Regions from separate parts of the Trinickia sp. Z7 genome, predicted to be linked through region 2. Evidence: riboswitches for the same ligand, from Rfam matches in the RefSeq annotation. Region 2 holds a riboswitch; the other holds the start of a gene.
What was found. A riboswitch is a leader RNA that binds a small molecule or an ion and turns the genes downstream of it on or off. The one in region 2 is predicted to bind thiamine pyrophosphate.

Region 1: it holds a riboswitch for thiamine pyrophosphate, as region 2 does, so the genes downstream of both, QQS38_RS17045 (FAD-dependent oxidoreductase) here and thiC (phosphomethylpyrimidine synthase ThiC) in region 2, are expected to answer to the same signal.

The regions. Positions count from the first base shown of each region.
Region 1 covers NZ_JAUEQW010000009.1:145,249-160,736, forward strand. The annotation lists gene mlaD (outer membrane lipid asymmetry maintenance protein MlaD) at 1-118, opposite strand, end outside; gene mlaE (lipid asymmetry maintenance ABC transporter permease subunit MlaE) at 210-977, opposite strand; gene QQS38_RS17025 (ABC transporter ATP-binding protein) at 974-1,798, opposite strand; gene thiE (thiamine phosphate synthase) at 1,903-3,003, opposite strand; gene QQS38_RS17035 (thiazole synthase) at 3,092-3,916, opposite strand; gene thiS (sulfur carrier protein ThiS) at 4,066-4,263, opposite strand; gene QQS38_RS17045 (FAD-dependent oxidoreductase) at 4,290-5,471, opposite strand; TPP riboswitch at 5,621-5,752, opposite strand; gene QQS38_RS17050 (ABC transporter ATP-binding protein/permease) at 6,077-7,840, shown strand; gene thpR (RNA 2',3'-cyclic phosphodiesterase) at 7,844-8,482, opposite strand; gene QQS38_RS17060 (glutamate synthase subunit beta) at 8,487-9,953, opposite strand; gene QQS38_RS17065 (glutamate synthase-related protein) at 10,120-14,820, opposite strand; gene QQS38_RS17070 (transposase) at 15,206-15,488, opposite strand, start outside.
Region 2 covers NZ_JAUEQW010000001.1:674,913-690,400, reverse strand. The annotation lists gene recC (exodeoxyribonuclease V subunit gamma) at 1-1,780, shown strand, start outside; gene recB (exodeoxyribonuclease V subunit beta) at 1,777-5,547, shown strand; gene QQS38_RS03060 (AAA family ATPase) at 5,573-7,867, shown strand; gene arfB (alternative ribosome rescue aminoacyl-tRNA hydrolase ArfB) at 7,864-8,268, shown strand; gene QQS38_RS03050 (EAL domain-containing protein) at 8,320-9,630, opposite strand; gene QQS38_RS03045 (DMT family transporter) at 10,065-10,988, opposite strand; gene thiC (phosphomethylpyrimidine synthase ThiC) at 11,342-13,273, opposite strand; TPP riboswitch at 13,339-13,452, opposite strand; gene QQS38_RS03035 (EamA family transporter) at 13,783-14,697, shown strand; gene QQS38_RS03030 (2,4-dienoyl-CoA reductase FMN-binding domain-containing protein) at 14,780-15,488, opposite strand, start outside.

The DNA of each region.
Region 1 (15,488 bases), on a different contig from region 2:
CTTGGAACGACAGCGAGCTCATGTTGCCGACCTTGAGCGCGAGAAACAGCACGGCGATCAAACCCAGCACCACGAACAAGCCGACCCAAAAGTCGAGAACAGTCTTTTTCATCGTCATTCCAAAAGACAACAAAGAGAGAATTGCGCAACGCCGCGAAAGCGCGGCGCGCGGCGTGTACCCCCCGCGCGCCGCACTTTCGCCGAAAGTGTCAGCTGAACATCAGCGCCGTCAGCAGGAAATCGAGCCCGAGCACCGCGAGCGACGCAAACACGACCGTGCGCGTGGTCGCGAGCGATACGCCTTCGGGCGTCGCCTTGGCCTCGTAGCCTTGAAACAGCGCGATAAAGGTCACCGCGAAACCGAATACGATGCTTTTGATGACGCCGTTGCCGACGTCGCTCCAGACATCGACGCCGGCCTGCATTTGCGCCCAGAACGCGCCGGCATCGACGTTGATCAGCAGCACGCCCACCACATAACCGCCCAGCACCCCCACCGCGCTGAAGATCGCGGCGAGTATCGGCATGGCGATGATCCCCGCCCACATCCGCGGCGCAAGCACGGTGGCGATCGGGTCCACCGCCATCATTTCGAGCGCCGTCAATTGTTCGCCGGCTTTCATGAGGCCGATTTCGGCCGTCAGCGAAGTCCCGGCCCGCCCGGCGAACAAGAGCGCGGTCACGACCGGCCCGAGCTCGCGCACGAGCGAGAGCGCGACGAGCAGCCCCAAGGCCTGCTCGGAGCCGTAGCGATTGAGCGTGTAGTAGCCTTGCAGCCCGAGCACGAAGCCGACGAACAGGCCCGACACCGCGATGATGATGAACGAGTAGTTGCCGACGAAGAAGATCTGCTTGATGACGAGCCCGGGCCGGCGCAGCAAACGCAGCCCCTCGAGCACGACGCGCAGAAATAGCCGCGTGGCGTAGCCCGTTCGCACGACGCGGCCGATCACCCAATGTCCCAGTGCGCTGATCATGCCCGCTCTCCCAAACCGAAATCGGCGGCGAGCGTCGCTTGCGCCGGATAGTGGAAGCGGAACGGGCCGTCCGGGGCGCCGTCGATGAACTGCCGCACGGTCGGATCGACCGATTCGCGCAACTGCGCGGGCGTGCCCTGCGCGAGCACCGTTCCGTTCGCCAAGAAGTAGACGTAATCGGCAATCGCGAACGATTCCGGCACATCGTGCGTGACGAGAATCGAAGTGGCGCCCAGCGCCTGGTTCAGCGTGCGAATCAGGTTTGCCGTGATGCCGAGCGAAATCGGATCGAGCCCCGCGAAGGGTTCGTCGTACATGATCAATTCGGGGTCGAGTGCAATTGCGCGCGCCAGCGCCACGCGCCGCGCCATGCCGCCCGATATTTGGGACGGCGCGAGGTCGCGCGCCCCGCGCAGCCCAACGGCGTTCAGTTTCATGAGTACGAGGTCGCGAATCAGCGCTTCGGGCAGCTCGGTGTGCTCGCGCAGCGCGAAGGCGACGTTCTCGAACACCGACATATCGGTGAACAGCGCCCCGAACTGGAACAGCATGCCCATCTTGCGGCGCATCGCATAAAGGCCCTCCCGCGTTTGCCGACCCACGTCGCGGCCCTCGAACAGCACCTCGCCGCGACGCGCACGCTCGAGCCCGCCGATCAAACGCAGCACCGTCGTCTTGCCGCCGCCGGAGCCGCCCATGACGGCCACGACCTGGCCGCGGCCGAAACGCATGCTCAGGTTCGAGAGGACAAGACGGTCTTCGCCATAGCCGAAATCGACGTTGCGAAGCTCTAAGATGGGCTCGGAGGATGAAGGCGGCACGAAGCGGACAGTCCTGTTACGCGTTTACGCGGAAGCGGAATTATAGGGCCTCAGCCGCAACGCTGTCGTGACGTCGCCGTTACCGCACGGACAACGCTGTGTTGCTAAGCGCCAAACGCCCGCTGCAGCTCGGCGATCGCACGCGCCGGATCCGGCGCCGCGGTGACCGCGCTCACCAGCGCCACGCTGCCCACGCCGGTGGCCGCGACGGCAGGCAGCCGCGCCAAGTCGATGCCGCCGATGGCGACGAGCGGCACCTGCGCGCCCAAAAGGCGCACGTAGCGTTCGAGCCGGGCCAGCCCTTGCGGCGCGGTCGCGACCGTCTTCGTGCCGGTCGGGAACACGGCGCCGAACGCCAGATAGCTAGGCCGAAAGTGAAGCGCGCGTAACATTTCGTAATAACCGTGCGTCGATAACCCTAGCCGCATCCCCGATTGCGAAATCGCCTGCATATCGGCCGCTTCGAGATCTTCCTGCCCCAAATGCACCCCGTATGCGCCGGCCTGCGCCGCCTCACGCCAATGATCGTTGATGAAAACGCAGGCGCCGTGGCGGCGGCCGGCCGCCACGGCCTGACCGATCTCGGTGGCGAGCTGTGCAGGCGGTGCATCCTTCAGACGCAACTGCACGGTCCTCACCCCTAGCGCCAGAACTCGCTCGACCCACTGCGCGCTCGGCAAGACGGGATACAGCCCGAGCCGGCGCTCGCACGCCGGAAACGGCTGCGCCGGCGCCGGGGGCAATCCTGCGACGCGCGGGAAACGCATCAGATCGACAGGCCATGCATCCTCGCCGCGCGTCTCGTCGCCGTCGCGCCAGGCGAGCGCGAGCACCAACGCATCATGCGGCTCGAGGCCGCAGTCGAGAAATGCAGCCAGCGCCGCGAGCCAATCCTCGGCAAGCGACCCTTCGAACGCATAGCGCACCCCGGTCGCCGTCGTCAACGCAACGCCACCTCCGTGAGCCTCGATCAGCCCTGCACCGGCCGCGCGCCATGCCTGAGCCAGCCCTGCATCGGCCACCTGGCCGATCACCACGATCAAATCGCCCGCACGCGCCGTATCGGGCGCCGCGAGGCAAACGCGCCAATCGACGCGCGCACGCGGCCAATCGCCCAGCCTCACGCGTATGCGTTCGGCCGCTTCGACCAGTTCGTCGGCGGGGGGCCAAAACAAATCGCGATCGGCAAAAGCGAGGGTTCTCATGCGCCGCTCCCCGCGCTACGCGCGCCAAAGGCTTCGCGCCGCCACGGCGAAGCCGCGCGGCCCGTGCGCAAAAGCGCGTGCGCCGCGCTCATCGAGCATCCTGATGCCAGAACGGCATGCCGACGACAGGCGTGCTCGCCTGGGCGCTATCGCGCTCGGCCATCGGCCCGGCCCTGTACGCCCCACGCCCCGCTTGCACCGCTTGCGCGAATGCGTGCGCCATCGCCGCCGGGAGCGTCGCTTGGGAGACCGCCGTATTGAGCAGCACGCCGTCGAAACCCCACTCCATGACTTGGCATGCGTGCGACGGCACGCCCAACCCGGCATCGACGATCAAGGGCACATCGGGCAGGCGCTCGCGCAGCACCCGCAGCCCATAGGGATTGACGACGCCCTTGCCCGTGCCGATGGGCGCGCCCCACGGCATCAAGGCTTCGCACCCGGCGTCGAGCAGCCTGCGGCCGATCACCAGATCCTCGGTGCAATAGGGCAGCACTTTGAATCCGTCTTTGACGAGCCGCGCCGCCGCTTCGATCAAGCCGACCGGATCGGGCTGCAGCGTGTAATCGTCGCCGATCAGCTCGAGCTTGATCCAATCGGTGTCGAACACTTCGCGCGCCATGTGCGCCGTCGTCACGGCTTCGGCCACGCTCTGGCAGCCGGCCGTATTGGGCAAGAGCGGCACGCCGCGGGCCTTGAGCAAATCGAAGAAACCGGCTTGCGCCGTCTGCTCGTTCATCTGGCGGCGCAACGCGACCGTCACCATTGCGGGGCCAGCGGCGTCGATAGAATCGGCCAGCGACTGCAAGGACGGATACCGCGACGTGCCGAGCAGGACGCGGCTTGCGAAGGTTTCGCCGTAAAGCGTCAGTGCGTCGGCTGCGGCGGGGACTGCGGGGTAAGCGGAGGTCATCGGATGTCCTGAAAGGCTCGAATGCTCGTAAGTCGAAAACAAGTTCGATGCGTTGAATCGCGCCGCCCACGCCATCGGCCAGCAAGGCCTCTGCCTGGCCGCCGGCGGTGCGCGGTGCGCGGTGCGCGGCGCGTGGGCCGAGGAGGCGTTCAGCCGCCCGCCACCGGATGAACGACGTCGATCCGGTCGCCCGCGCTCAACGTGCGCGCCGCGTGCTGTCCGCGCGCGACGAATTCGCCATTTACCGCGACGGCGAACGGCGGGCGCGCGCCGAAGGCGGATAGCGCATCGGCGAGCGTGGCGTGCTCGGGCAGCGAGAGCGGGGTTTGATTGACTTCGATATCCATGATCGGCGAGACGTTTGGCGAGTTGACTAGGGCTGCGGGGTCGCTTCGGCCGCGCGCTCGCGCGACGCAGTGCAATGGAGCATCGACGACCAAGGCGACGTTTCGCGCAGCGCCGCGAACGCTTCGGCATCTTTGCACCGCCCCGCCAACAGCGCCTGCGCCAGCTCGGTGGCCGTCGCCGACACTTCGGGGGCGATCATATAGCCGTGACGGTACAGCCCATTGACTCGCAGCGTTTGCGCGCCGTCCCACATGATGGCGGGACGATGATCGGGCAGCGTAGGGCGGCACTGCGTATTCAATTCGAGGATGCGCGCCTCGCCGAAGCCCGGATGAACCGCGAAGGCCGCGCTGAGCAGTTCCAGCGCCGAACGCACGCTCACGGGCGACATGTCTTCGCCCTCGATCTCGGTGGCGCCGATCACGTACACGTCGTTCTCTTTGGGGGCGAGGTAGATCGGATAGCGCGGATGGAGCAGCCGCACCGGCCGCGTCAAGCCGATGCCGGGCGCTTTGATGCGCGCCACTTCGCCGCGAATGCCACGCAGCGCCGGCAGCGCGGGCTTGGCGCCCAGGCCCCGGCAGTCGATCGTCACGCGCGCGGGTGGCAGCGCCGATTCGTCGATGCTCGTGTGCCAATGCGCCGCGACGCCGCGCTCGGCGAGCCCTGCGGCCAAAGCGCTCAGCACCTGGCGATTGTCCAATTGGCCCTCGCGCGGCAGCAACCACCCGCTGGCGAATCGGCCCGCCAGCGCGGGCTCGGCAAGCGCGAGCCCGTTCGCGTCGACGGCCGCGATACCGCCCTCGGCCAGCAACGCCGCCGGCGCATTCGCCCGCATGCGGCGCTCGAACAGCGCAGCTTCCGCGCGATCGGTGTGATGCCAGAGCACGAGCGTGCCATTGCGTTGGAAGAACACGGGTTCGGGCAAGGAGGCGAGGATGCGCGGCCAATCTTCGAGCGAGGCTGCGCCCAGGCCTACGATCAGCGGTTCGGCCACCGCCGCTTCGGCGAGCGGGGCCAGCATCGCGGCGGCGACCCACGCCGCCGACGAGGAACCGGCCGCATCGCCGCGCTCGTAAAGGGAAACGCTATGGCCGGCGCCGGCGAGGCGCCAAGCAATGAGCCGACCGCAAAGCCCGCCGCCGAGAACGGCGAAATCGGGTGTCGACGGTACAACGGTTGAAACGACTGAACAATGAGCGGACATCGGATCGATCCTTTTCGTACGGCGGTGCGAACCGCAAACTTTCGTACACAAGGACGAAACCGGCCGGTGAGGCCGGCCGGAGCGCGCGCATCGAAAAGACGCGGACGCGACCCGGCGGGGAAGGACGATCCGACACGGAGCGTCCCACGCAAAGCGTTCCCGAAACTTCCCGCGCCGGTATTACCCGGATCGGGTGCGAAGGGTCTCTCTCAGCCTCGCGGCGGTACGGCTTGGCGCCATACTGCCCACCTGCAACGTGCGAAGCACCCCTGTTTCGTCGTGGGTCATTAGACCATAAAAGCGCGAGCGGCCGCAAACGCCCGGCGGCCGCGACACGGTTGTGCGAGCGCATCCATTCAGGGGCGCGATGCCGGTCGAGCGCCTCGACGCCGCGCTCTGGCACAATGTCCCATCGCCCGCTCGGCGGGGCGCGAGCCGGGTGCGGCACGTGCTCTGCCTGCGTCCATCGTTAAGACTGTTTTAAGAGGCTCGGGCAACAATGCGCGGCAATCGAGCGCACCCTGCGGCGCGACGCGCAACGGCGCCGCGCTCGTGCAACCGGCCAGCTCACGTATCACGCTTTCCGCTCTCCTTACGACCACACTATGACTGCGTCCCTCAATCCCGTTCCAACGCGCGACGATGCGCCGCTTCAGATTCGCTCGATTACGGCCTGGGGTCTCATCAAGCCTTACTGGGTGTCCGAGGAGTGGAAAATCGCATGGAGCTTATTGCTCGCGATCGTCGCGATGAACCTCACGCTCGTCGGCTTCAGCGTTTGGTTCAACCAGTGGTACGCGAAGTTTTACAACGCGTTGCAGGCCAAGGACTTGTCGCAGTTCTCGCACCTGCTGCTGCAGTTCACGCTGCTCGCGTTCATCTTCGTCGCCCTCGCCGTGTATCGCGTCTACCTGCGGCAAATGCTCGAGTTCCGCTGGCGGCAGTGGCTGACGCACCGCTTTCTGCGCGCGTGGCTCGGCGAACGCGCGTTCTACCGCATCGAACGCGACCGTCTCGCCGACAACCCGGACCAGCGGATCACGGACGATCTTCAATCGTTCGCCACCAACACGCTCTCGCTATCGCTCGGATTCTTGTCGAACATCGTGACGCTGTTCTCGTTCGTCACGATTCTGTGGGCCGTCGCCGGGCCGCTGACCGTCAAGCTCTCGGGCTCGACTTGGACCATCCCCGGCTATATGGTGTGGGCCGCGTGCATCTACGCCATTTGCGGCTCGTATTTGATCTATCGAGTCGGCCATCCGCTCGTGTCGATCACTTACCAGCAACAGCGCGTGGAAGCCGATTTCCGCTTCGGGCTCATCCGCGTGCGGGAGAACGCCGAGCAAATCGCCTTCTACGATGGGATGAACACCGAAAACGCGAATGCGCGAAACATCTTCGCGCGCATCCGCGACAACTGGTGGCTCATCATGAAGTACACGCGACGGCTGAACTTCGCATCGAACTTTTACGGCCAAGCGTCGCTCATCTTTCCGCTCGTGTTGGCCGCGCCTCGCTATTTCGCCGGCGCCTTCGCGTTCGGCGTGCTGATGCAAATTCAAAACGCCTTCAATACGGTCAGCGAATCGTTCTCCTGGTTCATCAACAACTACTCTTCGCTCGTCGATTGGCGCGCCACCGTGAATCGTCTGCGCGAATTCAGCCGCGTAATCGAAAGCACGCATATGGGCGAAGCGCTGTCGCCCGCCACCGAGCATGGCGGCATCAATCTGCACTACGTCGATACGAATACGCTCGTCACGCACGACCTGCGCCTGGCGCTTCCCAACGGCACGCCCCTCGCCGCCATCGCCGACATCGAGGTGAAGCCGGGCGCCCGCTGGCTCGTGCGCGGGCCGTCGGGATGCGGCAAGAGCACGCTGCTGCGCGCCTTTGCGGGCCTCTGGCCGTTCGGCGACGGTGCGATCGACGCGCCCGTCGGCGCGCGATCGATGTTCGTGCCGCAGCAGGGTTATTTGCCCATCGGCACGCTCAAAGGCGCCCTCGCCTATCCGTCCACTGCCGATACCTTCACCGACGAGGCATGCCGCGAGGTGCTACGCGCCTGCCGCCTCGAAGGCTACGCGCAGCGGTTGGCCGAATCGGCGCATTGGACGCGCGTGCTCTCGCCCGGCGAGCAACAGCGTCTCGCCTGCGCGCGGGTCCTGCTGCACAAGCCCGATTTCCTATTCCTCGATGAAGCGACGAGCGCGCTCGATACCGAAAACGAAGCCAACGTCTATCGCTTGCTGCTCGAGCGGCTCCCGAACACGGCGATCGTCAGCGTCGCGCATCGCGAGTCGCTGCTCGAGTTGCACGAGCACGTGCTCGACATCGCGCGGGTGGAGGAGCGCGTCGTCGCGTAACCGTCACGCCGGCGGCACGGCTACCGATGCAAGCGCGCGGTAGCGCGCGCCGTGACGCGCGAGCGTGCTCGAATAGAGCGTCAACGTATCGAAGCGAGGGATGACGGAAAGCGTCGCTGCGCCCTGCGACACGCCTACCGGCGCAAGGCCGATCCCGGCTGTCGTCGCGGCGGCTAGGGTTGGCGCACTGGGTACCGGTTCGGCCGAAGCCGCTGGCCTGGTCGAACGCGCGAACCGCGCCAGTGTGATGTGCGGGCGAAATGGGCGATGCTCGTCGATCGGCAAGCCCAGGCTCGCGACGAGTTCGCGCACGCGCGCTTCGATTTCGCCAAGCCCCGGGCCCAAGGCGAACGGCACGACGACGAGGCGAGGATGCACGGCGCTCGGCCAGTATTGAATCGGCTCGGCCCGTTGCGCCGCCAAGGGCACGACGGTCTGCGCCAGTTGCGCTGCCAGCCGGGTGCCCTGGCGTGGCGGGACGGTGCCGAGAAACGCCAACGTCATGTGCAATTGCTCGGCGCCGACGCGGCGAGCCGCCGCGCCGACGGGCATCGCCGCCAGCGCCTCGCGCGTGGCCTCGTCGGGCGCGAGCGCGATGAAACAGCGATGCCAATCGTCGTCGACGATCTCGCGCGCGGTCATACGCTCAGCGCGGCAACTCCGAACTGCCCATCAAGAACGCATCGACGGCGCGCGCACATTGGCGGCCTTCGCGAATCGCCCATACGACGAGCGATTGACCGCGCCGCATGTCGCCCGCGGTAAACACCTTGTCGACCGACGTGTAGTACGCCCGCTCGCCCTCGGTCGAGGCACGCACGTTGCCGCGCGCATCCTTGTCGACGCCGAAGGCGTCGAGCACGGGGGACGCCGGCTGTGTAAAGCCCATTGCGAGCAATACCAGATCGGCTTTCATCTCGAACTCGGAGCCCGGCACTTCCTGCATCTTGCCGTCCTTCCATTCGACGCGCGCGGCGACGAGCTTCTCGACCTTGCCGTTCTTGCCTTCGAAGCGCTTGGTCGCCACCGACCAATCGCGGCTGCACCCTTCCTCGTGCGACGACGAAGTGCGCAGTTTGATCGGCCAATACGGCCAAACGAGAGGCTTGTTCTCTTCCTCCGGCGGCTGCGGCAGCAGCTCGAATTGCGTCACGCTCTTCGCGCCATGGCGGTTCGAGGTGCCGACGCAGTCCGAACCCGTGTCCCCGCCGCCGATGACGACGACGTGCTTGCCCTTGGCGAGCAGTTGGTCGGCGAGCTTATCGCCCGCGTTGACCTTGTTCTGCTGCGGCAAGAACTCCATCGCGTAGTAGACGCCCGCGAGTTCCCGGCCGGGAACGGGTAGATCGCGCGGCGTCTCGGAGCCGCCCGCGATCACGACAGCGTCGAACTGTTCCTTGAGCGCCGCGGGCGAAATCGTCTCCTTGGCCGTGTTGCCGATGTAAGCGGGCAACGCGTCCTCGCCGACGAACACGTTGGTGCGGAACGTGACGCCTTCGGCCTCCATTTGGCGCATGCGCCGATCGATCAGCCACTTCTCGAGCTTGAAGTCGGGGATCCCATAGCGCAGGAGCCCACCGATCCGATCGTTCTTTTCGAACACCGTCACTTCATGCCCGGCGCGCGCGAGTTGCTGCGCGCTCGCGAGCCCCGCCGGCCCGGAGCCGACGACGGCCACCTTCTTGCCGGTCTTCTTCTTGGGTGGCAACGGCGCAACCCAGCCTTCGCTCCAAGCCTTGTCGATGATGGCGTGCTCGATCGACTTGATGCCGACCGGCTCGGCGTTGATGCTGAGCGTGCAGGCCGCCTCGCAGGGCGCGGGACAAATACGTCCCGTGAACTCCGGGAAGTTGTTCGTCGAATGGAGCACGTCGATCGCGCGCCGCCAGTCCTGGTGATAAACGAGGTCGTTGAAGTCGGGAATGATGTTGTTGACCGGGCAGCCGTTGTTGCAGAACGGGATGCCGCAGTCCATGCATCGGGCGCCTTGAATCTTCGCGTCCTCGTCGCTGAGCGCGAGAACGAATTCCTTGTAGTGCTTCACGCGCGCGAGCGGGGCTTCATACGACTCGTGGCGGCGCTCAAACTCGAGAAAACCGGTTGCCTTGCCCATGGGGTGCTCTTCTTTCCTAAATCGTCGGTATCGGGGTGGGCCGGCGCGATCCGCGCGCGCCGATCGACGTCAAGTCCGATCGGGGCGCAGCCCTCTTCGCCGGCCGCTCAGGTCAGGTCGGGGCGCGGGCTCATGGCGAGCACCGCGCCGCGCGTGCGTTGGCCGCTTACGCAGCCATCGCCTCCTTGGCCGCCTTCTTGGCGGCCAGCTCGCCGAGCGCTCGCTTGTACTCGGTCGGGAAGACCTTGACGAACTGGCGGCGCGACGCGTCCCAGTTCTCGAGCAGCGCCTTCGCGCGGGGCGACCCGGTGAACTGGAAGTGCCGCTCGACGAGGCCCTTGAGCAGGGCTTCGTCGGTCTCGCCCATATGCCAGAGGCCGCGGTCGATCGTGCGCTCCTGCTCGGCCTGCTGCAGCACCGGCTCGAGTGCGACCATCGCCTTGTTGCACTTGCTCGCGAAGGTGCCGTCCGCGTCATAGACGAACGCGATGCCGCCCGACATGCCCGCCGCGAAATTGCGCCCGGTCTCGCCGAGCACGACGACCGTGCCGCCCGTCATGTACTCGCAGCCGTGATCGCCCGTGCCCTCCACGACCGCGCTCGCCCCCGAGTTGCGCACGCAGAAGCGCTCGCCCGCGACGCCGCGCAGGTAGGCTTCCCCTTCGAGCGCGCCGTACATCACCGTGTTGCCGCAAATGATGTTCTCTTCGGACTTGCCGCGGAAGTCGTTCGTCGGGCGAATGATGATGCGCCCGCCCGAGAGTCCCTTGCCGACATAGTCGTTGCCGTCGCCGACGAGATCGAGCGTGACGCCGCGCGCGAGGAACGCACCGAAGCTCTGACCCGCCGTGCCCTTGAGCTGGATGTGGATCGCGTCGTCGGCCAAGCCGTCGTGGCCGTGCTTCTTCGCGATCACACCCGAAAGCATGGCACCGACGCTGCGATTGACGTTGCGCACCGGCTGAATGAAGGACACGTGCTCGCCGCTCTCGATCGCGGCGCGCGCCTTCTCGATCAGCGTGTGATCGAGTGCGCGGGACAAGCCATGATCCTGCTCTTCGACGTGCTTGCGAGCGACGTCGCTCGCCACCTTCGGCAGATAGAAGATGTTCGCAAAGTCGAGCCCCTTGGCCTTCCAATGCTCGATACCCTTCTTCATGTCGAGCAGATCGGCGCGGCCGATCAAGTCCTCGAACTTGCGGATGCCGAGCTGCGCCATGATCTCGCGCACTTCCTCGGCGACGAAGAAGAAGTAGTTGACGACGTACTCGGGCTGTCCCTGGAACCTCGCGCGCAGCACCGGATCTTGCGTCGCCACGCCGACCGGGCACGTGTTCAGATGGCACTTGCGCATCATGATGCAGCCTTCGACGACGAGCGGAGCCGTCGCGAAGCCGAATTCGTCGGCGCCGAGCAGCGCGCCGATCACGACGTCGCGGCCCGTCTTCATCTGGCCGTCGGCCTGCACGCGAATGCGCCCGCGCAGGCGGTTGAGCACGAGCGTTTGCTGCGTTTCGGCCAGGCCGAGCTCCCACGGGGTGCCGGCATGCTTGATCGACGAAAGGGGCGAGGCGCCCGTGCCGCCGTCGTGGCCGGCGATCACGACGTGATCGGCCTTGGCCTTGGCGACACCTGCAGCCACCGTGCCGACGCCCACTTCCGAGACGAGCTTGACCGAAATGCTCGCTGCGGGATTGACGTTCTTCAAGTCGTGGATGAGCTGCGCCAAGTCCTCGATCGAATAGATGTCGTGGTGCGGCGGCGGCGAGATGAGGCCGACGCCCGGCACCGAGTAACGCAGCTTGCCGATGTACTCGGACACCTTGTGGCCCGGCAACTGACCGCCTTCGCCCGGCTTCGCGCCCTGCGCCATCTTGATCTGGATCTGGTCGGCCGACGCCAGGTATTCGGCGGTCACGCCGAAACGGCCCGAGGCGACTTGCTTGATCTTCGAGCGCAGCGAATCGCCGTCCTTCAAGGCGATGTCGCGCACGACCTCAGGGCCGATGACCGACGCGAGCGTATCGCCGTTCTTGACCGGAATGCCGCGCAATTCGTTGCGGTAGCGGTTTTCGTCCTCGCCCCCTTCGCCCGTGTTCGACTTGCCGCCAATACGGTTCATCGCGACCGCGAGGGTGGCGTGCGCTTCCGTGCTGATCGAGCCGAGCGACATGGCGCCCGTCGCGAAACGCTTGACGATCTCCTTGGCCGGTTCCACTTCGTCGAGCGGGATCGCCTTCGTCGGTTCGACCTTGAACTCGAACAAGCCGCGGAACGTCATGTGGCGGCGGGTCTGATCGTTGATCAGATGCGCATATTCCTTGTACGTCTGGTACGAATTGCTGCGCGTGGAATGCTGCAGCTTGGCGATCGCGTCGGGCGTCCACATGTGGTCCTCGCCACGCACGCGGTAGGCGTACTCGCCGCCCGCCTCGAGCATGTTGGCGAGCACGGGGTTTTCGCCGAACGCTTCGCGATGCAGGCGAATCGCTTCCTCGGCCACCTCGAACAAGCCGATGCCCCCGACCTTGGACGCCGTGCCCTTGAAGTACTTCTCGACCAGATCGCTCGCGAGGCCGACCGCTTCGAAGATCTGCGCGCCCGTGTACGACATGTAGGTCGAAATGCCCATTTTCGACATGACCTTTTGCAGGCCCTTGCCCACCGCCTTCGTAAAGTTGTAGACGGCTTTTTCCGGCGAGAGATCGCCCTTCATGCCTTGCGCCAACTGCGCGAGCGTCTCCATCGCGAGGTACGGATGGACGGCTTCCGCGCCGTAGCCGGCCAGCAGCGCGAAGTGATGCACCTCGCGCGCCGAACCCGTCTCGACGACGAGACCCGTGCTCGTGCGCAACCCTTGCGACACCAAGTGCGTATGGATGGCGGCGGTGGCGAGCAGCGCGGGGATCGCCACGTTGTCGCGATCGGTGCGCCGATCGGACACGATCAGCATGTTGTAGCCGGACTTCACCGCATCGACGGCTTCGGCGCACAGCGAAGCGAGCCGCGCCTCGATGCCTTCCTTGCCCCAGGCGACCGGATAGCAGATGTTCAGCTCGTAGGAGCTGAACTTGCCGCCCGAGTATTGATCGATCGCGCGGATCTTGGCGATGTCCTTGAAATCGAGCACCGGCTGCGACACTTCGAGCCGCATCGGCGGGTTGATGTTGTTCGTATCCAGCAGGTTCGGCTTCGGCCCGACGAACGAGACGAGCGACATCACCATGTTTTCGCGGATCGGGTCGATCGGCGGGTTCGTGACCTGCGCGAACAACTGCTTGAAATAGTGATAGAGGGTCTTGTTCTTGTTGGACATCACCGCGAGCGGCGAGTCGTTGCCCATCGAGCCGATCGCTTCCTCGCCCTGCTGCGCCATCGGCGCCATCAGGAACTTCAGGTCTTCCTGCGTGTAGCCGAAGGCCTGCTGGCGGTCGAGCAGCGCGGCCGCTTCACGGCGTTCGGTCGCGACGTCCTCGGCGTTGGGCTCGATCTCGTCGAGCTTGATGCGCACCGCATCGATCCAGCTCTTGTAGGGCTTGGCATTGGACAAATTGTCCTTGAGTTCCTTGTCGCCGATGATGCGGCCATGTTCCATGTCGATGAGGAACATCTTGCCCGGCTGCAAACGCCACTTCTTGACGATCTTCGATTCGGGGATAGGCAGCACGCCCGATTCGGACGCCATGATGACGAGGTCGTCCTCGGTGATGATGTAGCGCGCCGGACGCAGACCGTTACGGTCGAGCGTCGCGCCGATCTGACGCCCGTCGGTGAAGGCGATCGCGGCGGGGCCGTCCCACGGCTCCATCATCGCGGCATGGTATTCGTAGAAGGCGCGCCGGTTTTCATCCATCAGCGTGTGTTGCTCCCACGCTTCGGGAATCATCATCATCATGGCGTGGACGAGCGGGTAGCCCGCCATCACCAGCAACTCGAGACAGTTGTCGAACGAGGCGGTGTCCGACTGGCCCGGGTAGATGAGCGGCCACAGCTTGGGCAGATCGTCGCCCAGCACGGCGCTGGCGATCGCGCCCGTGCGCGCGTTGAGCCAGTTGACGTTGCCCTTGACCGTGTTGATCTCGCCGTTGTGCGCGATCATGCGGTACGGGTGAGCCAACTCCCACGCCGGGAACGTGTTCGTGGAAAAACGTTGGTGCACGAGGGCGAGCGCGGATACGACACGTTCGTCTTGCAAGTCGCGGTAATAGACCCCCACCTGCCCCGCCAGCAGCAGCCCCTTGTAGACGACCGTGCGCGCCGACATCGACGGCACGAAGTACTCCTTGCCGTGCTTGAGCTTGAGCGCTTGAATGCGGTGGCTCGCGGTCTTGCGGATCACGTAGAGCTTGCGCTCGAGCGCGTCGGTCACCATGATGTCCCGCCCGCGACCGATGAAGATCTGGCGGATGACGGGTTCGCTGGCCTTCACGGCCGGCGAGATCGGCATCGCGTGATCGACGGGCACGTCGCGCCATCCCAGCACGACCTGCCCCTCCGCTTTCACCGTACGCTCGAGCTCCTGCTCGCAGGCCAGACGCGACGCGTGCTCCTTCGGCAAAAAGATCATGCCGACGCCGTACTCGCCGGCCGGCGGCAGCGTTACGCCTTGGCGCGCCATCTCTTCGCGATAGAACGCATCGGGAATTTGGATCAGGATCCCCGCACCGTCGCCCATGAGCGGATCGGCGCCGACCGCGCCCCGGTGATCCAGGTTCTCCAGAATTTTCAGCCCTTGCTGAATGATCTCATGGCTCTTCCGGCCCTTGATGTGCGCGACGAAGCCGACGCCGCAGGCGTCGTGCTCGTTGCTCGGGTCGTACAGACCTTGCGCGTGGGGTACCGAGCGGCTCGGTTGGTGGTCGTTCATGGGGACACCGTCTTTAGAGGCCTTTGCGGCCGTTCGCATGGGAGTTAATGCCGTGATCGTCGCCAAGCGCCAGCCGGGGCGGCGCTTGGCGGGGAACACGGCACTTGTCGCGGGGACCGGGGGTGTGAGGCGCCGCGGGGGCGAGCTGGGCTTATGGCCGCGGTGCTCGCCGGAAATCGGAATATACGCGACGAATCAATGGAATAGCAAACAAAACGTGATGATACGACCCCAATAAACCGCATGCATCGAATCAGTGCCTATTTATTGGGGTCGCATCTAAATGGGGCAAATAAAAAATCGCTCGCCCAAACCGTCGGCCACGACGCAACGCGGCACGGACGCAAAACGGCTCCGTGCCTGCCCGGCAGCGAGCCGTGGCCCGCTATTGCTGATGCGGCGTTTGCGGGGGCTGAGGCGTCTGCGACGTTTCCCGCACCTTCCGGGGCCGCCCACGCGGCAACGGCGAGACGCGGCGGTTGGCCTCGCGCGCCGCCCACTCGCGATACGAGTCGCCGCCGAGCACCCAGCCTTTGAGCGTCGCCTGCTGAAGCTCGTTGGCCTCGCGCTCGTCGAGGGGTTGCTCGCACAACTCCTTGTAGGCCCGTTGGCGCTCGAACGGCGTGTTGCCGAGCGACCAGTAAAGCGGGTGATCGGTCACGAGGCTA
Region 2 (15,488 bases):
CGCTTGGTTGCCGGTCGCGGGTCCGCGCGGGGCCGATGCGGAGCTGCTCGGGCGGCTCGCTTGCTTCATCGACGATCTCTATGGGTTCGTCCGGCGTTCCCGCGAGCCCCTGAACTGCGACGGCTGGGCTGTCTTGTTGGCCGATGCGCTCGCGCGCTTGTTCGATTCGTCGCCGCCGTTCGCGGATGCGCTCGCGAGCGTGCGCGAAGCAATCGAAAAGGCCCTAGAGGCGATGCGCGACGGCGCGCGCGAGGCGCCGGCGCCGGCAGCCGTCATGCGCGCGGCGCTCACCGTCGCCTTGGACGATGCGGCGCACGGCGGCGTGCCCTGGGGCGGCGTCACGTTCTCGTCGCTGACGAGCCTGCGCGGTTTGCCCTACCGCGTCATCTGTCTCATCGGCATGGACGATGGCGTCTTGCCCAGCCTTGCGCGCGCCGACGAGTTCGATTTGATGGCGGCGTTGCCCCAGTTGGGCGACCGTCAACGTCGCGCCGACGAACGCAACCTGTTCCTCGATCTGTTGCTGGCGGCGCGCGACCGGTTCTTCGTGAGCTATACGGGCCGCAGCATTCGAGACAATGCGCCGCTGCCGCCGGCCGCGCTCGTCGACGAATTGCTCGACCATTTGGCGCGCGCGAAGGCCGGCCCCGATGCGGCGCCGGCCGCGCTCGAGCAGGCGCGTCGCGCCTTCATCGTCGAGCATCCGCTGCAGCCGTTCGCCGCGTCGTATTTCGAGGGCGAGTCCCGGCTCTTCACCTACGACGCCGAGCGCGCGCGCCTCGCGCAGCGGCTGGCCGAAGACGCCGATCCCGTTGCGCCCGCATTCTTTGCCGGGCCGTTGCCGCCGGAGCCGGCGGAGCCGATTGCGTTTGTCGATTTTCAGCGGTTTTGGCAGCATCCGGCGCGCGCATTGTTGCGCGAGCGCCTGGGCGTCGTGCTCGAAAAGACGCGAGGCGAGCTGCTCGAAGTGGAGCCTTTCGAACTCGACTTCGCAGGGCGCGATGCATTGGCCGATCGGTTGCTGCCGCGTTTGATCGATGGCGATGGCGATGGCGCCCGCGCGCGCGCATGGCGAGTCGCGCAGACGAGCCCCGAGCTGCCCGCGGGCGCGACGGGCGATGTGTTGAAGCGGCGCGAGCTCGGTGCGCTCGCACGCCTCGCGGGCGACGTGCGCGCGGCGCTCGCGGCGGGCAGCGCGCGCTTGCAGTTCTCGCTGCCGGTCGTTGCGCGCTGGCCCGAGACGAACGGCGTTGCGCTCTTCGGCGAGCACGACGCGGCGTTGCGCGAGGCGCTGTCCGAGGCTGCGCCCGTGCAACTGTATGGCGCGCTGAACCATGCGACGGAGGCGGGGCTCGTCCTCTATCGCTATTCGAATCCCAATGCGCGCGAATACCTCAGCGCCTGGTTGACCCATCTTGCGTACTGCGCGGCGCAACCGGACGGACCCTGCCGCACGGTGTGGCACGGCGCTAGCGAGCGCTTCGCGTTTTCGCGCGTCGATGCGCCGCTCGTGCATCTCGGGCCGCTCGTCGCGCTGTTCCTGGCCGGGCGCCGCCTGCCATTGCGTTTCTTTTCGAAGAGCGCATGGGCCAAGGCGAATGGCGGCGATTCCGATGCGCTCGGCGTTTGGATCAGCGATCGCGTGCGCGGCGAATCCGACGATGCGGCGCTCGAGATCGCTTGGCGCGGCCTCGACTTGACGCTGGATGAATCCTTCGGCGCGCTGTCGCGCATCGTTTTCGAGCCGCTGCTTGCCCATCTGAGCGGAGACGACGCATGAGCGAACTCGATTGCCGTCCGTCCGATCCGCCGCCGCCTGAGCCCCTCGACGTCTTCGGTTGTGTGCTGGCTGGCGTCAATCAAATCGAGGCCTCGGCGGGCACCGGCAAGACCTGGAACATTTGCGCGCTCTACGTACGCTTGTTGCTCGAACGCGACCTGAACGCCGACCAAATTCTCGTCGTTACGTTCACGAAAGCGGCCACGGCGGAATTGCACGAGCGGATTCGCGGGCGGCTTGCCGAGCTCGCGCGGGCCATCGAGATCGACGACGACGGCGGGGATCCGTTCGTCGCGCAGTTGCTGGCCACGACGCTCGGTCCCGGCGGGCTCGATCGGGAGTTGGCCGGCAAGCGGATTCGGCGCGCACTGTCGACGTTCGACCAGGCGGCCATCCATACGATTCACGCGTTTTGCCAGCGCGCGCTACAGGAGGCGCCTTTCGCGGCAGCCATGCCGTTCGCGTTCGAGATGGAGGCAGACGACGCGTCGCTGCGGTTCGAGCTCGCCGCCGAATTTTGGCGCGAGCGCGTCGAGCCCGTCGCCGCCGCCTACCCGGCATTCGCCGCTTGGCTGGTGGCCAAAGGCGCGACGCCGCTTGCGCTCGATGCGCAGCTCGCGCGACGGCTGAAAAAGCCGCTCGCGCAATTGCGCTGGGGCGCATCCGGGGCGACGCCGTCGGAACTCGGCACGCACGGCGAGGATGATGCGCAGGTCCGCTTCGATCAAGCGTGCGGACTCTGGCGCGAGGAGCGAGGGGCGATCGCGCGGCTGCTCGATGAGGCACAGGCCGCGCTGAAGCAAACGACCCATAAAAGCGAAGCGGTGCGCGCGGCGCTGGTTGCGTGGGACCGTTACTTCGCCGAAGGCGACTGCCATGCGCCGCCTCCCCGGGAAGCGCTCAAGCTGAGCGCAACGGCCCTGCGCAAAGCGACGAAGGTCAAGTTCGCAGCGCCCGAGCATCCGTTCTTCTTGTTGGCCGATACGCTCGCCAAGGCGTCCGAAACCGCTGAAGCGACCCACCGGGCGCGCTGGCTCGGCTTGCTCGCGACATGGCTCGAACAAGCCCCGCAGACGCTCGTGGCGTTGAAGCGCACGCGCCGCTTGGCCTCGTTCGACGACTTGCTCGCCAATCTCTACAGCGCGTTGCTCGAACATCCGTGGCTCGCCGATGCGCTGCGCGCGCGCTATCCGGCCGCGCTCATCGACGAGTTCCAAGACACGGACCCGCTGCAGTTCGCCATCTTCGAGCGTATTTTCGGAGGAGCCGGCAAGGACGGCCTCGTCGGGCCGCTCTTTCTCGTCGGCGATCCGAAGCAAGCGATCTACAGCTTTCGCGCCGCCGATCTGCACACCTATTTGGCCGCGCGGCATGCGGCGACGGCGCGCTATACGCTGGCCGTCAATCAGCGTTCGACGGCGCCGCTCGTCGATGCCTGCAATCGCATCTTCGGCGCGAACCCGCACGCGTTCGTGCTCGACGGGCTCGACTACATGCCGGTGCAAGCGGCCGGCCGCGCGCGGCCGGCGTTCGTCGACGACGCCGATGCGCAGCGCGCCGACGCGGCGCTGCGCGTCTGGACGCTCCCTTCGGGCGAGGCGGCGTTGACCAAGCGCGAGGCGCAGCGGCAAGCCGCCGAAGCGTGCGCCGCTGAAATCGTGCGTCTGCTGCGCGGCGCGCGGGAGGGGCGCGTTGCGTTGGGCGAGACTCAGCTCGCGCCGGCCGATATCGCCGTGCTCGTGCGCACGCACAAGCAGGGCAGCTTGATGAAACGCGTGCTGGCCGCTTGGGGCGTCGGCAGTGTCGAGTTGGCGCAGTCGTCGGTGTTCGCGACGCTCGATGCCGAGCAACTCGAACGCGTGATGGCGGCAGTCGAGGCGCCGGGGGATCTGAGGCGGTTGCGCGCGGCGCTCGCGGCCGATTGGTTCGGCCTCGACGCACACGCGCTCGCGCGCCTCGCGCAGCTTGCCGATGCGCCGGCGCAGGCGCATGCCGACGAGGCGACGGCTTGGGTCGAACGGTTTTCGCGCTACCGCACGCTGTGGCTCGAGCGCGGTTTTGCCACGATGTGGCGCACGATGATGCGCGAACTCGACATCGGCGAGCGTCTGCTCGCCGGGCGCGAAGGAGAGCGGCGGCTGACGGACGTTCATCACCTGGCCGAACTGGCTTCGGCCCGCGCCGCCGTCCACCCGGGCATTGCGCCGACACTGCGCTGGCTCGCCGCCGAGCGTGCGCGAGGCGGCGGCGAGGAGGCGCAGTTGCGGCTCGAATCGGATCGCGACCTCGTGCAGATCGTTACGGTTCATAAATCGAAGGGGCTCGAATACGCCGTCGTGTTTTGTCCGTTCCTCTGCGACGGCGCGCGGATGGCGAATTCGTCGAGCGGGTTGCCCGATGCGCACGAGTACCACGACGATGCGCAAAGAGGCGCGCGCGCGGTGCTGCATTACGGTTGCGAGGGAAGCGAAGCCGAGCGCGCCGAACGCGAGGCGGCGCGCGAGGAGGCGGCCGAGCGCGCGCGGCTCGTCTACGTGGCGCTGACGCGCGCGGTGTACCGATGCTATCTCGTCTGCGGCGCTTATCTCGTGTCGCGCTCGACGAAAGAATCCCGCCGCAGCGTCCTGAACTGGCTCGTCGCGGGAGATGGGCGTGCATTCGAGGATTGGTTCGACGATCCGCCTGAGCAGAGTGCGCTCGATCTGGCCTGGGCGGCCGTGGCGGGCGGCCCGATCGGGCTTGCGCCGCTGCCCGCGCCGTCGCGCCGAGAGCCGCTTGCTCGCGAGGCAGGGCCGAGCCGGCATTTCGTTGCGCGGGTGTTGCACCGTGCGTTGAAAGAGACTTGGCGCATGGCGAGTTTCAGCTCCCTCGCGGCGGCCGCGCGCCAGACGAGCGTAACCGTCGACGACGAGCCGAGGCCCGATCACGACGCGCTCGTTCCCGCCCCGCAGGACGCGCAGGCGGTGGAGTCGGCGTGGCCGCCCTTGCTCGCGCTGCCTGCGCGCACGCACGCCGAACTGCTGGTCGAGAACGACATCCTGGCGTTTCCGCGCGGCGCGGCGGCCGGCGAATGCCTGCACCGGATGTTCGAGCTGGCCGACTTTTCGGCGCCTGCGACGTGGCCCGCGGCGATCGACCGTGCGCTGATCGAGCGGCCGGTCTCTGCCGAGGCGGAGACGGCGGCTCGTCTGCCGGCCATGATGGCGCGGTTGATCGAAGACGTCACGGCCACGCCATGGGCGCCCGGGCTGACGCTCGCGGCGCTGAATCCGGCCCGCCGATTGACCGAGTGGCCGTTCGTGTTCGCCGCGCCGGCGCTCGAGCCGCGCGAGCTGCGGGCGTTGCTCGCCCGGCATGGCTACCCGGACGTGCTGCTCGATCCGTCCACGCTGGCGGGCTACGTCAAAGGGTTCATCGATCTGGTGGTCGAATGTGAAGGTCGTTTTTGGATCATCGATTGGAAGTCGAATCACCTTGGCACGACGCCGGCCGATTACGGGGCCGACGCGCTCGAAGCGGCGATGGCGCACCATGCCTACCATTTGCAGGCGCTCCTTTACACGGTCGCGCTGCATCGTTACCTGAAGATGCGCCTGCCACGCTACGACTACGACTTGCACATGGGCGGCTACGCCTATCTGTTCGTGCGGGGCATGCGTCCAGCATGGCGCGACGGGGCGGCGCAGGCGGGCGTATGCGCGCGCTTGCCGGCGCGCGAGTTGATCGAGGCGCTCGATGCATCGATGAACGGGGAGCTTGCGTCATGAGCGTAATGCACGACCGGGGGGCAGGATGAGTTCGACGGCGCAATCATTGCGGCCGGCGCCGCAGCGCGAGGGCGGCGAGTTCGGCGCCGCGCTCGCGGCGGGGTTCGCCTATCGTATGGGCGCTTTGGCGGGGCGAGTGGGGGCGAATCCCGCCGCCGCGCGTTGGGCGCGTCGCGCGGCATTCGCCGTCAGCCGCGCGACGAGCGCGGGTCACGTTTGCCTCTCGCTCGAACGCCTTGCGCGACGCTACGGCGAAACGCCGGATCGAGCCGCCGCGGCATTGCTCGAAAGCGGGATCGTATCGGATGGGACCGAAGACGCCGCGGCGCTGCGGCCACTGGTGCTCGATGCGGCGGGCCGCCTTTATTTGGCGCGCTACTACGAAGATGAACGCCGGCTGGCTCAGACTGTGATCGAGCATGCGCCCCCGCTCGGCGGCCGTGACGCTGGGGGGGGCGACGCGGGCATGACAGGGGCGAGCGCGCTCGCGACCGATGAGACGGGGCTTGCGGCGCGGCTCACGCGCTTTTTCGGGCCGCCGGATCCGAGCGAAGTCGATTGGCAGCGAGCGTGCGCCGCGTTGTCCTTGTCGAGCCGCTTGACGGTCGTGAGCGGCGGGCCCGGCACCGGCAAGACGACGACGGTCGTCGGCATGCTTGCGTGTCTGATCGATGCCGATCCGTCTTCGACGATCGCGCTGGCCGCACCGACCGGCAAGGCGGCGCAACGCATGCAAGAGGCCTTGCTGGCGCGCGCCGCTAGCCTACCGGCTCCGATCGCCGAGCGGCTGCCGCGCGTCTCGCAGACGCTGCACCGGCTGTTGGGCTTGGGCCAAGGGATGCGCGCGCGCTACGGCCGCGACAACCCGCTGCCCTACGATGTCCTCGTGGTCGACGAAGCGTCGATGATCGACTTGACGCTCGCGGCGCAACTGTTCGATGCGCTGGCGCCGCACACGCGCCTCGTGCTGCTTGGCGACAAGGACCAACTGGCGGCAGTGGAAGCGGGAGCCGTCTTCGCTGAACTGAGCGCCTGCCCGAGCTTCAGCGCGGCTGGGATCGCGCGCATCGCGCAGGCGACGGGCGTGGACGAAGCGCGCGTGCGCGCGGCGCTACCGCGGTGGCAGTCCGACGAAGAAGCGGCGTGTGATGCGGATCGATCCGCATTCGCCGCGCTCTCGAGCGACGACGGTTTGGATTTGCTGGAACCGCTCGGTTCGCTCGAAGACGATTGGGGGTGGACGGGGCTCGCAGAGCCCGACATCGCGCTTGGCGGCGATGGAGTCGAGGGGGGCGCTGCCCTGAATCCGTACTCGAACCCGAACCCGGGCGCAGCCCCGAGCACGCACGCGCCCCGGGGCGAAGCGCCCGGTGCCGGACCCGAACGGACGGTTGCCACCGCCCAGCCACAATCGCACGCCGGGCCGATCTGCGCGTTCCCCGAGCGTGTGCCGCTCGTCGACTGTGTCGTTTGGCTCGAGCGCAACTACCGTTTCGGGCTGGACTCGGCCATCGGCCGTTTGTCGGTGGCCATTCGCCGCGGCGACGTCCGGGCCGCGTTCGACGCCCTTGGCGTGACGCGGAACGCTTCGGCTCAGAGCGACTTGTTCGCAGCACCGGACGTGCTTGCCGAGCCCGCCGCCGCCCCGGCTCAACTCGACGAAGACAACGGCCCGGTGCTGCGTGCGAGCACCTTGCAGCGCTTGGCGCAGGGCTTCGTGCCGTACATCGATGCGCTGGCTGCGGCGCTCGCCGCGCCGCAGCCCGATTGCGCATCGTTGTTCGATGCACTCAACGCATTTCGTATTCTGTGCGCGACGCGGCTCGGCGCACGCGGGGTGCAGGCCTTGAACGCGCAGATGGCCGAGCACGTGCGACGCGCCGCGCGCGTACCGCTCGCGCTCGGCTCGAACTGGTTCGCGGGCCGCGCGGTCATGGTGGCGCGCAACGATTATGCCCTGGGGCTCTTCAACGGCGACATCGGCATCGCGCTTCCTACGGCGGATGGCCCGCTGCGCGTGTTCTTCCGCACGGCCGACGGCGGCGTGCGCGGCATTGCGCCAGCCGCACTGCCGCCGCACGATACGGCCTTTGCGCTGACGGTCCACAAGGCGCAGGGCTCGGAGTTCGACCATGCGGCGCTGGTGTTGCCGGCATCGACGAGCCGTGTCCTCACGCGCGAGCTCGTCTATACCGCGGTGACGCGCGCGCGCAAGACCGTTCGCATCGTCGGCGCACGCGAGGTGCTGGCCGAGGCGATCGCTGCGCCGACGCGCCGCGATTCGGGGTTGCTCGCTCGAATGCAGGAGATGCAAAGATGACGCTGCGTTTTCACGTCGTACCGGAAGAAGTCGAATTGACGGCCGTGCGCGCGCAAGGCGCCGGTGGCCAGAACGTCAATAAAGTCTCGAGCGCGATCCACTTGCGCTTCGATATTCGCGCGTCGTCGCTGCCCGATGTCCTGAAGATGAGGTTGCTCGCTTTGGAAGATCGGCGCATCACCCGCGACGGGGTGATCGTCATCAAAGCGCAGGAATACCGGACGCAGGAGATGAATCGCGCTGCTGCGCTGGCGCGGCTGGAAGAGCTGATCACGAGCGTCAGCGTCACACGCCGCCCGCGAATTCCGACGCGGCCGACGCGAGCGTCCACCGTACGTCGACTCGAAAGCAAGACGCGCCGCTCGAGTGTGAAGGCGGGGCGTGGGCGCGTTCAAGACTGACGTCTGCGTCCGTCGGTTCATCGGGTGGCGCGGCGCGCCCGAGCCGCTCGCTTACGGCCGCTCGTCATTTTCCCGCGAGCCGCATTCTCGATCGCGGTCGATCGCCGTCGCTTCCAAGCTTGCGACGAAGTCGACGCAAAACACTTCGATGTGCCCGTGCGTCTGGACCGTGACCGCGGCCGTGTAGCAGTCCTTGCCTTCGGTGAGCGAATAGTGCGGCCCCATGACGGCGACGCGTCCGGGCGAACCCAGTGCGCGTTTGAAGTAAGCGCGCCGCGACCAATTGCTGGCGGTATCGGGAAACAGCGGCGCAAGACGAGGGGAGTGGGGTTGCGGCTGGGAAGCGATCGACGGCCGGTGCTGATCGCCATGCCGATCGACGACGAACACGCGCCGCGCCCACGGTGCGCGGAACGCCTGCTGCGCGGCGAACGCGAGATCGCCGGTCGCGTCGTACGCGCGTGCGCCGGCGAGCACGACTTCTTCGATGCTCGCAAACTCGACGGGCATGCCGGGGGCGGCCCAGGCGCGCGCGTGAAAGCGTTGCCACATCGATTCGATGCGGCTCGGGGCGTCCTCGCTCGCACCGGGGACCGACGGTTGGGGCTTGCCTAGCCAAAAGCCCTGGACGAAATCCACATCGGCCTCCATCAGCGTCATCAGTTCATCCTCGGATTCGATCCCCTCGCCGAGCACCATGGTGCCGGCGCGGTGCAGCATCGTCACGAGTTGGGTTGCGAATTGATGATCGGCGCCGGGGGCGGCGATGCGGGCGACGAGTGAACGATCGAGCTTGACGATGTCTGGGCGCATGCGCCAGATGCGGTCGAAGTTCGAAAACCCCGTGCCGAAATCGTCGATGGCGATCAGCAGATCGCGTTCGCGCAACGCATCGACGATGCGCTCGAATTGCGGCTCGTCCGTGCTCGGTTGCTCGATCATCTCGAACACCACGCGATGCGGCGCGATGCCGAAGTGAGCGCACAGTTCGTCGATGAAGACCTGATGGTTCGGCCCGATGCGCAGCAACTGCGGCAGTGCGTTGACGAACAGCCAGCCCGACTGCACGTTCTGCTCCGCGAAGTTGGCGAAATGGACGCAGCGGGTCAGCCGTTCGAGCGCGAGTGCAGGCCCCGTGGCTTTGGCGCGCGCGAACAACTGCTCTGGGGAGATCGCGCGGCCTTTGGCATCGGTTGCGCGCAAGAGCGCCTCGTAGCCCACGATGCGCTTGTGCGTAATCGACACGACCGCTTGGAAGGCGCTACGCAGCGTCACGCCTTGGAACGCGATGTGCCAGCCGGCTTCATCGCGGGCGAGATGCGGCAGGATGCCCGCAAGCGTCAGGTCACGTCGCGACGACATGCCGAGCGAAGCGCGCCCGCGCGCCGTGGCTGCGCGCGGCGGCCGCCGCGCGAGATGCGGGAAGAGGTCGTGCCGCGTGCGCGCAGTGAGCCGTCCGAGCGGAAGCGGACGAAAGGACTTGGCATGTCGAACGGTATCCATGTAACCAACGGGCAGTGTAGCAAAGTGCGAACCCAAGCAACGCCCCCAGCCTAAGGCTGAGCGGGCGCCTTCGAGCGTGCGGTCGCAGACGGTTGACATGGAAAGGACGGTGCCGTGGGCGTCGCGCGTGCGGCGCCGAACGCGGGAGAGACGAAGAGGCAGCGGGCGAAGACAGGCGGAAAAGGGAGGAAGCGGAGGAAGCGGAGGAAGCGGAGGAAGCGGAGGAAGGGCGGGGACGGTCGAAAGGACGGGCGCCGATGTGGCGCCCGTGGCGGGTGTGAGCCGAGCGAGGGCTATGCGGGCCGCTGCCGCAGGCCGGGGATGCGCTTGATCACACCGGTGGCGAGCGCGGTGCCCACGAGCACGATCGCGCAGCCTCGCACCATGTTCGCGGTGAGGGCCTCGTCGAGGAACAGCGTGCCCCACAGAATGCCGAACACCGGAATCACGAAGGTGACGGTGATGGCGCGCGCCGGTCCCGCGACGTTGATGAGATGGAAGAAGATCAGGTAGGCCACGCCCGTGCACGCCACGCCGAGGCTGAGCACCGCGCCCCAGGCGTGCAGCGAGACCGGACCGGCGGGCCAAGTGGCGATCGCGAACGGGATGAGCGCGACGCTGCCGCCGATCATGCTGCCGGTGGCGATCGTCAGCGAATCGACGCCGGTCAAATGGCGTTTGGTGTAATTGGCGGCGATGCCGTAGAGCAGCGCGGCGCCTGTCGCCGCGAGCGCGGCGAGGGCCGTCGCGAACGCAGACGGCGCGAGCGTGCCATGCGGCGCCGCAATCTGGCCCCAGACGAGCGATACCACACCGCCGAACCCGATCAGCATGCCGACCGTGCGCAAGGGGGTGAGCCGGTCCTTGAGCCATACGAAGGCGATGAGCGCGCCCCACAGCGGCGTGGTGGCATTGATGACCGAAGTCAGGCCCGCCGATAGCGTGAGCTCGGCAAATGCGAACAAGCAGAACGGCGCGGCCGAGTTGAGCACGCCGACGACGAACAGGGGCAGTGCTCGCGAGCGCAGCGTCGCGAACGAAGCGCGCGGCGTGCCGCGCAGCGCGAGCATGAGGATGAGCACAGCGGCGCCGATCGACACACGCAGCGCCATGAGCGGCGCGACGCCGAACTCTACGACCCCTACGCGAATGAATAGGAACGATGCGCCCCACAGGGCGGCGAGCACGAGCAGTTGAAGCAGATGGCTGGGTTTCATGAAGGGTCTCGAGGCTTGTTTTCGTCTTGTCTCTGCTGAACGAAAGGCATGGTATCACCGGCTCGCCGTTCGATATTTCAGCGCGAGATGAAACAGCAAAAATCGACAGAACTGGCCGCCGAACGGCAGAAAAAGAAGGTGTGGCGGACCGAGCGCATGCAACGCACGGCGCGCGAAAAAAGGGGCGCAGTCGAGAGACTGCGCCCCTTTTCGGCGCCGCTTTGAACGCGCCATCGAAGCGCTCCGGCCGGCTCGTTCGGGACGGGCTCGATCCACCGCGAGGTTCGTCGCGAGCGACTACGAGCCGGGCCTCGCGGCCCCCCGGCGAACGGCGAGGACGCCGCTTCGCGGCGTTACTGCCGCTGATAGAGTTGCGCGCCGCTCTTGACGAATTCGACGGCTTTTTCCTCCATCCCCTTCTTGAGCGCCGTTTCGTCCGACATGCCTTGGGCGGCGGCGAAGTCGCGCACATCCTGCGTGATCTTCATCGAACAGAAGTGGGGGCCGCACATCGAGCAAAAGTGGGCGACTTTCGCCGAATCCTTCGGCAGCGTTTCGTCGTGGAATTCGCGCGCCTTGTCGGGATCGAGACCGAGGTTGAACTGGTCTTCCCAGCGGAACTCGAAACGCGCCTTCGACAAGGCGTTGTCGCGCACTTGCGCGCCCGGATGCCCCTTGGCCAGATCGGCCGCGTGCGCCGCGAGCTTGTAGGTGATGATGCCTTCCTTGACGTCGTCCTTGTTCGGCAGGCCCAGGTGCTCTTTCGGCGTGACATAGCAGAGCATCGCGGTGCCGAACCAGCCGATCATCGCCGCGCCGATGCCCGAGGTGATATGGTCGTAGCCCGGTGCGATGTCGGTCGTGAGCGGTCCGAGCGTGTAGAACGGCGCTTCGTCGCACCATTGCAGTTGCAGGTCCATGTTCTCTTTGATGAGCTGCATCGGCACATGGCCGGGACCTTCGATCATGACCTGCACATCGTGCTTCCACGCCGTTTGCGTCAGTTCGCCGAGCGTCTTGAGCTCGCCGAGCTGCGCTTCGTCGTTGGCGTCGTAGATCGAGCCGGGACGCAGGCCATCGCCGAGCGAAAAGCTGACGTCGTAGGCCTTCATGATTTCGCAGATGTCCTCGAAGTGTTCGTAGAGGAAACTCTCCTTGTGATGCGCGAGGCACCACTTGGCCATGATCGAGCCGCCGCGCGAGACGATGCCCGTCATGCGATTGGCCGTGAGCGGCACGTAGCGCAGCAGCACGCCCGCATGGATCGTGAAGTAATCGACGCCTTGCTCGGCTTGCTCGATGAGCGTGTCGCGGAAAATCTCCCAGGTCAGATCCTCGGCTTTGCCGTTGACCTTTTCGAGCGCTTGGTAGATCGGCACCGTGCCGATCGGCACCGGGCTGTTGCGGATGATCCACTCGCGCGTCTCGTGGATATGCTTGCCCGTCGACAGATCCATGACCGTGTCGCCGCCCCAGCGGATGGCCCACGTCATTTTGTCGACTTCTTCGCCGATCGACGATGTCACGGCCGAATTGCCGATGTTCGCGTTGATCTTCACGAGGAAGTTGCGACCGATGATCATCGGTTCGCTTTCCGGGTGGTTGATGTTCGCGGGAATGATCGCGCGGCCGCGCGCCACTTCTTCACGCACGAATTCCGGCGTGATCTCGCGTGGGGCGTTCGCACCGAAGGCGGCGGCGCCGAAGGCTTGACCGGGGTGCTGGCGGCCCATCATGTCCGCCAGCTTCGCGCCGTTCGGCCCGCTCGCGCGCAGGCTCTCGAGGTATTCGGCGCGGCGCTGGTTCTCGCGAATCGCGATGAACTCCATCTCGGGCGTGATGATGCCGCGCCGGGCGTAGTGCATTTGCGTGACGTTCGCGCCAGCTTTGGCGCGGCGCGGCGTGCGATGCAAGCCGGGGAAGCGCAGCGAGGCCGTGGCCTGATCGGCTGCGCGTTCGAGGCCGTATTGGCTCGTGAGGCCGGGCAGCGCCTCGGTGTCGCCGCGCTCTTCGATCCAGCGCTGGCGCAACGCGGGCAGGCCCGAACGGATGTCGATCGCCGCTTGCGGGTCGGTATAAGGCCCCGAGGTATCGTAGACGTAGATCGGCGGGTTCTTTTCGCCGCCAAAAGCCGTAGGCGTATCGGCTTGCGCGATTTCGCGCATCGGCACGCGGATATCCGGCCGCGAGCCCGTCACGTAGAACTTTTTCGAGTTGGGCAGCGCAGCGACGGCCGCGGCGTCCACGCGTGCTTCGGATGAAATGAATTTCGGATTGGCACTCATGCGATTCTCCTGACTTAGGGCGCTAATGCAGGAGACGAGAGGGCGGATGAGAGAAATGCGCGGAGCCGAGAAACTCCTACGCTTCCCTGCGCTGGCATTATCCAGATCAGGTTCAAAGGGTATTTCTCACCCGCGCGTACCGAGTGCGACGGTACGACGCAGGACCCCCGCGTTAGCATCGCAGAAGATACACGGGCGGCCGGGCTTTGGCAACCGGCCGCGCCGCAATTCGCTCCTGGCGAGGCTGCGCGCGCCGTCGCGGCCGCGGCGCACCGTCCGGGAGTCCCTTTGCACCGTGAGCCTACGCCGCTTCGGCGCCGCGCCGTTGCATAATGGCGTGGTTTGCGCGTCCATCGACGGCGCGCCGTTCACTCCCATAGCGTGCCGACAAGAATGCCGCCCTGCATTGCCCGTATCGACTTTGCAGCGCCGCGCCGCTTGCGCATCGCGCCGTGCCCGCCGTGCGGCGACGCCGTGCGCCGGCGGGACTTGCCTCAAGGCATCCGTTGATGCCGCTCGCGCTACCTGCCTTCGTGAAGTGGATCAGACCGCCGCGCACGCACGGGGGGCGCATCGCGCTTGCGCTGGCCGTCGTGTACCTCGCCTGGGGCTCGGCCTATCTGGCGGTGCACGTCGCACTGGAAGCGTTTCCGCCCTTATTGTTGTCCGGCCTGCGCAATTTGATCGCGGGCATCGGCCTCTTCTTATTCGCCGTGCGACGCGCCAGCGCGTGGCCGACGCTGATCCAAACGCGCAACGCGGGCATCGTCGGCACGATGCTCGTGGGCTTCTCGAGTGGCTTGCTGGCGTTCGGCATGCGCAGCGTAGGCACCGGTACCGCGGCGGTCATGGTGGCGACCGTGCCGCTGTTCGCGACGATCATCTCGGCCGTGGCGGGGCGGCCGATCGCGAAGGGCGAATGGGCGGCCGTTGCGCTGGGTTTGGCCGGCATTTTCATCCTGAACCACGGCGACGCCTCCAATTCGTCGACGAGCGGCAGCATCGTGATCCTGTGCGCCGCGCTGTTTTGGGCTGGCGGCGCGCATCTCGCGAGCCGTCTCACGCTGCCTGCCGATCTATTCTTGTCGACTGCGCTGCAGATCGGTCTCGGTGGCGCGATTTCGACGATGATCGCCGTGGCGGGCGGCGAGCGCGTCGCCGCGCTCAGTCTCGGCTCGCTGTTCGCGTTCGTGTATCTGATGGTGGTCGCGACGATGGCGGCGTACGTCGCCTACGGTTTCCTGATTCGGCACACGAGTCCGATCGTGGCGAGCAGTTGCATGTACGTGAACCCCATCGTCGCCGTGGCGCTCGGCGCGATGATGCTGGGCGAACCGGTAACGGGCTCGACATTGGTCGCGACCGGCGTGATCCTTGCCAGCGTGGCGCTATCGTTCTGGTTCGACCGGCGGCGCGTCGCTTGATCGCGGGAGCGCCGGCGAAGCCGGCTGCAACCCGCCGCGAGCGCAAGAGTGGCCCGATCGACTCGCGCCGGATCGCGAAGCGCTAGAGCTTGGCGGCCAGTTCGGCGCCTTCGCGAATGGCGCGTTCCGCGTCGAGCTCGCGCGCGAGGGCCGCGCCGCCGATCACATGAAACCGCGGCCCGCCTGAACGGGGCGCTGCGGGCACGAGATCGCGCAGCGATTCCTGCCCCGCGCACACGACGATCGTATCGACTTCGAGCCATTGCGGCCGCCCGTCGCGTTCGATCTTCAGCCCGGCTGGTCCAATCTCGAGGTAGATGACGCCGTCGAGCATCTTCACGCCGTGACGCACGAGCGTCGCGCGGTGGACCCAGCCCGAGGTCTTGCCCAGCCCAGCCCCAAGCTTGCCCTTCTTGCGTTGCAACAGCCAAATCTCGCGTTCCGGCTGCGGCGCGCAAGCCGCCGGGGCAAGGCCGCCCGGTGAGGCCACGTTCAAGTCGACGCGCCAGGCGTCGAGCCACGCGTCGCGCGGCTGCGGCAACTGATCGCCTGCGCGATGCAGCAAGAATTCGCAGATGTCGAAGCCGATGCCGCCTGCGCCGATGACTGCGACGGTGCGGCCCACCGGCGCCCCGTGCAATACATCGATGTAAGAGAGGACGTTGGCGCCGTCGATGCCGGGGATCGACGGCCGCCGCGGCACGATGCCCGTCGCAACGATGATTTCGTCGTAGCGTTCCTGGCCGAGCTGCTCGGCGTCGACACGCGTGCAAAGGCGAACGTCGACCTGA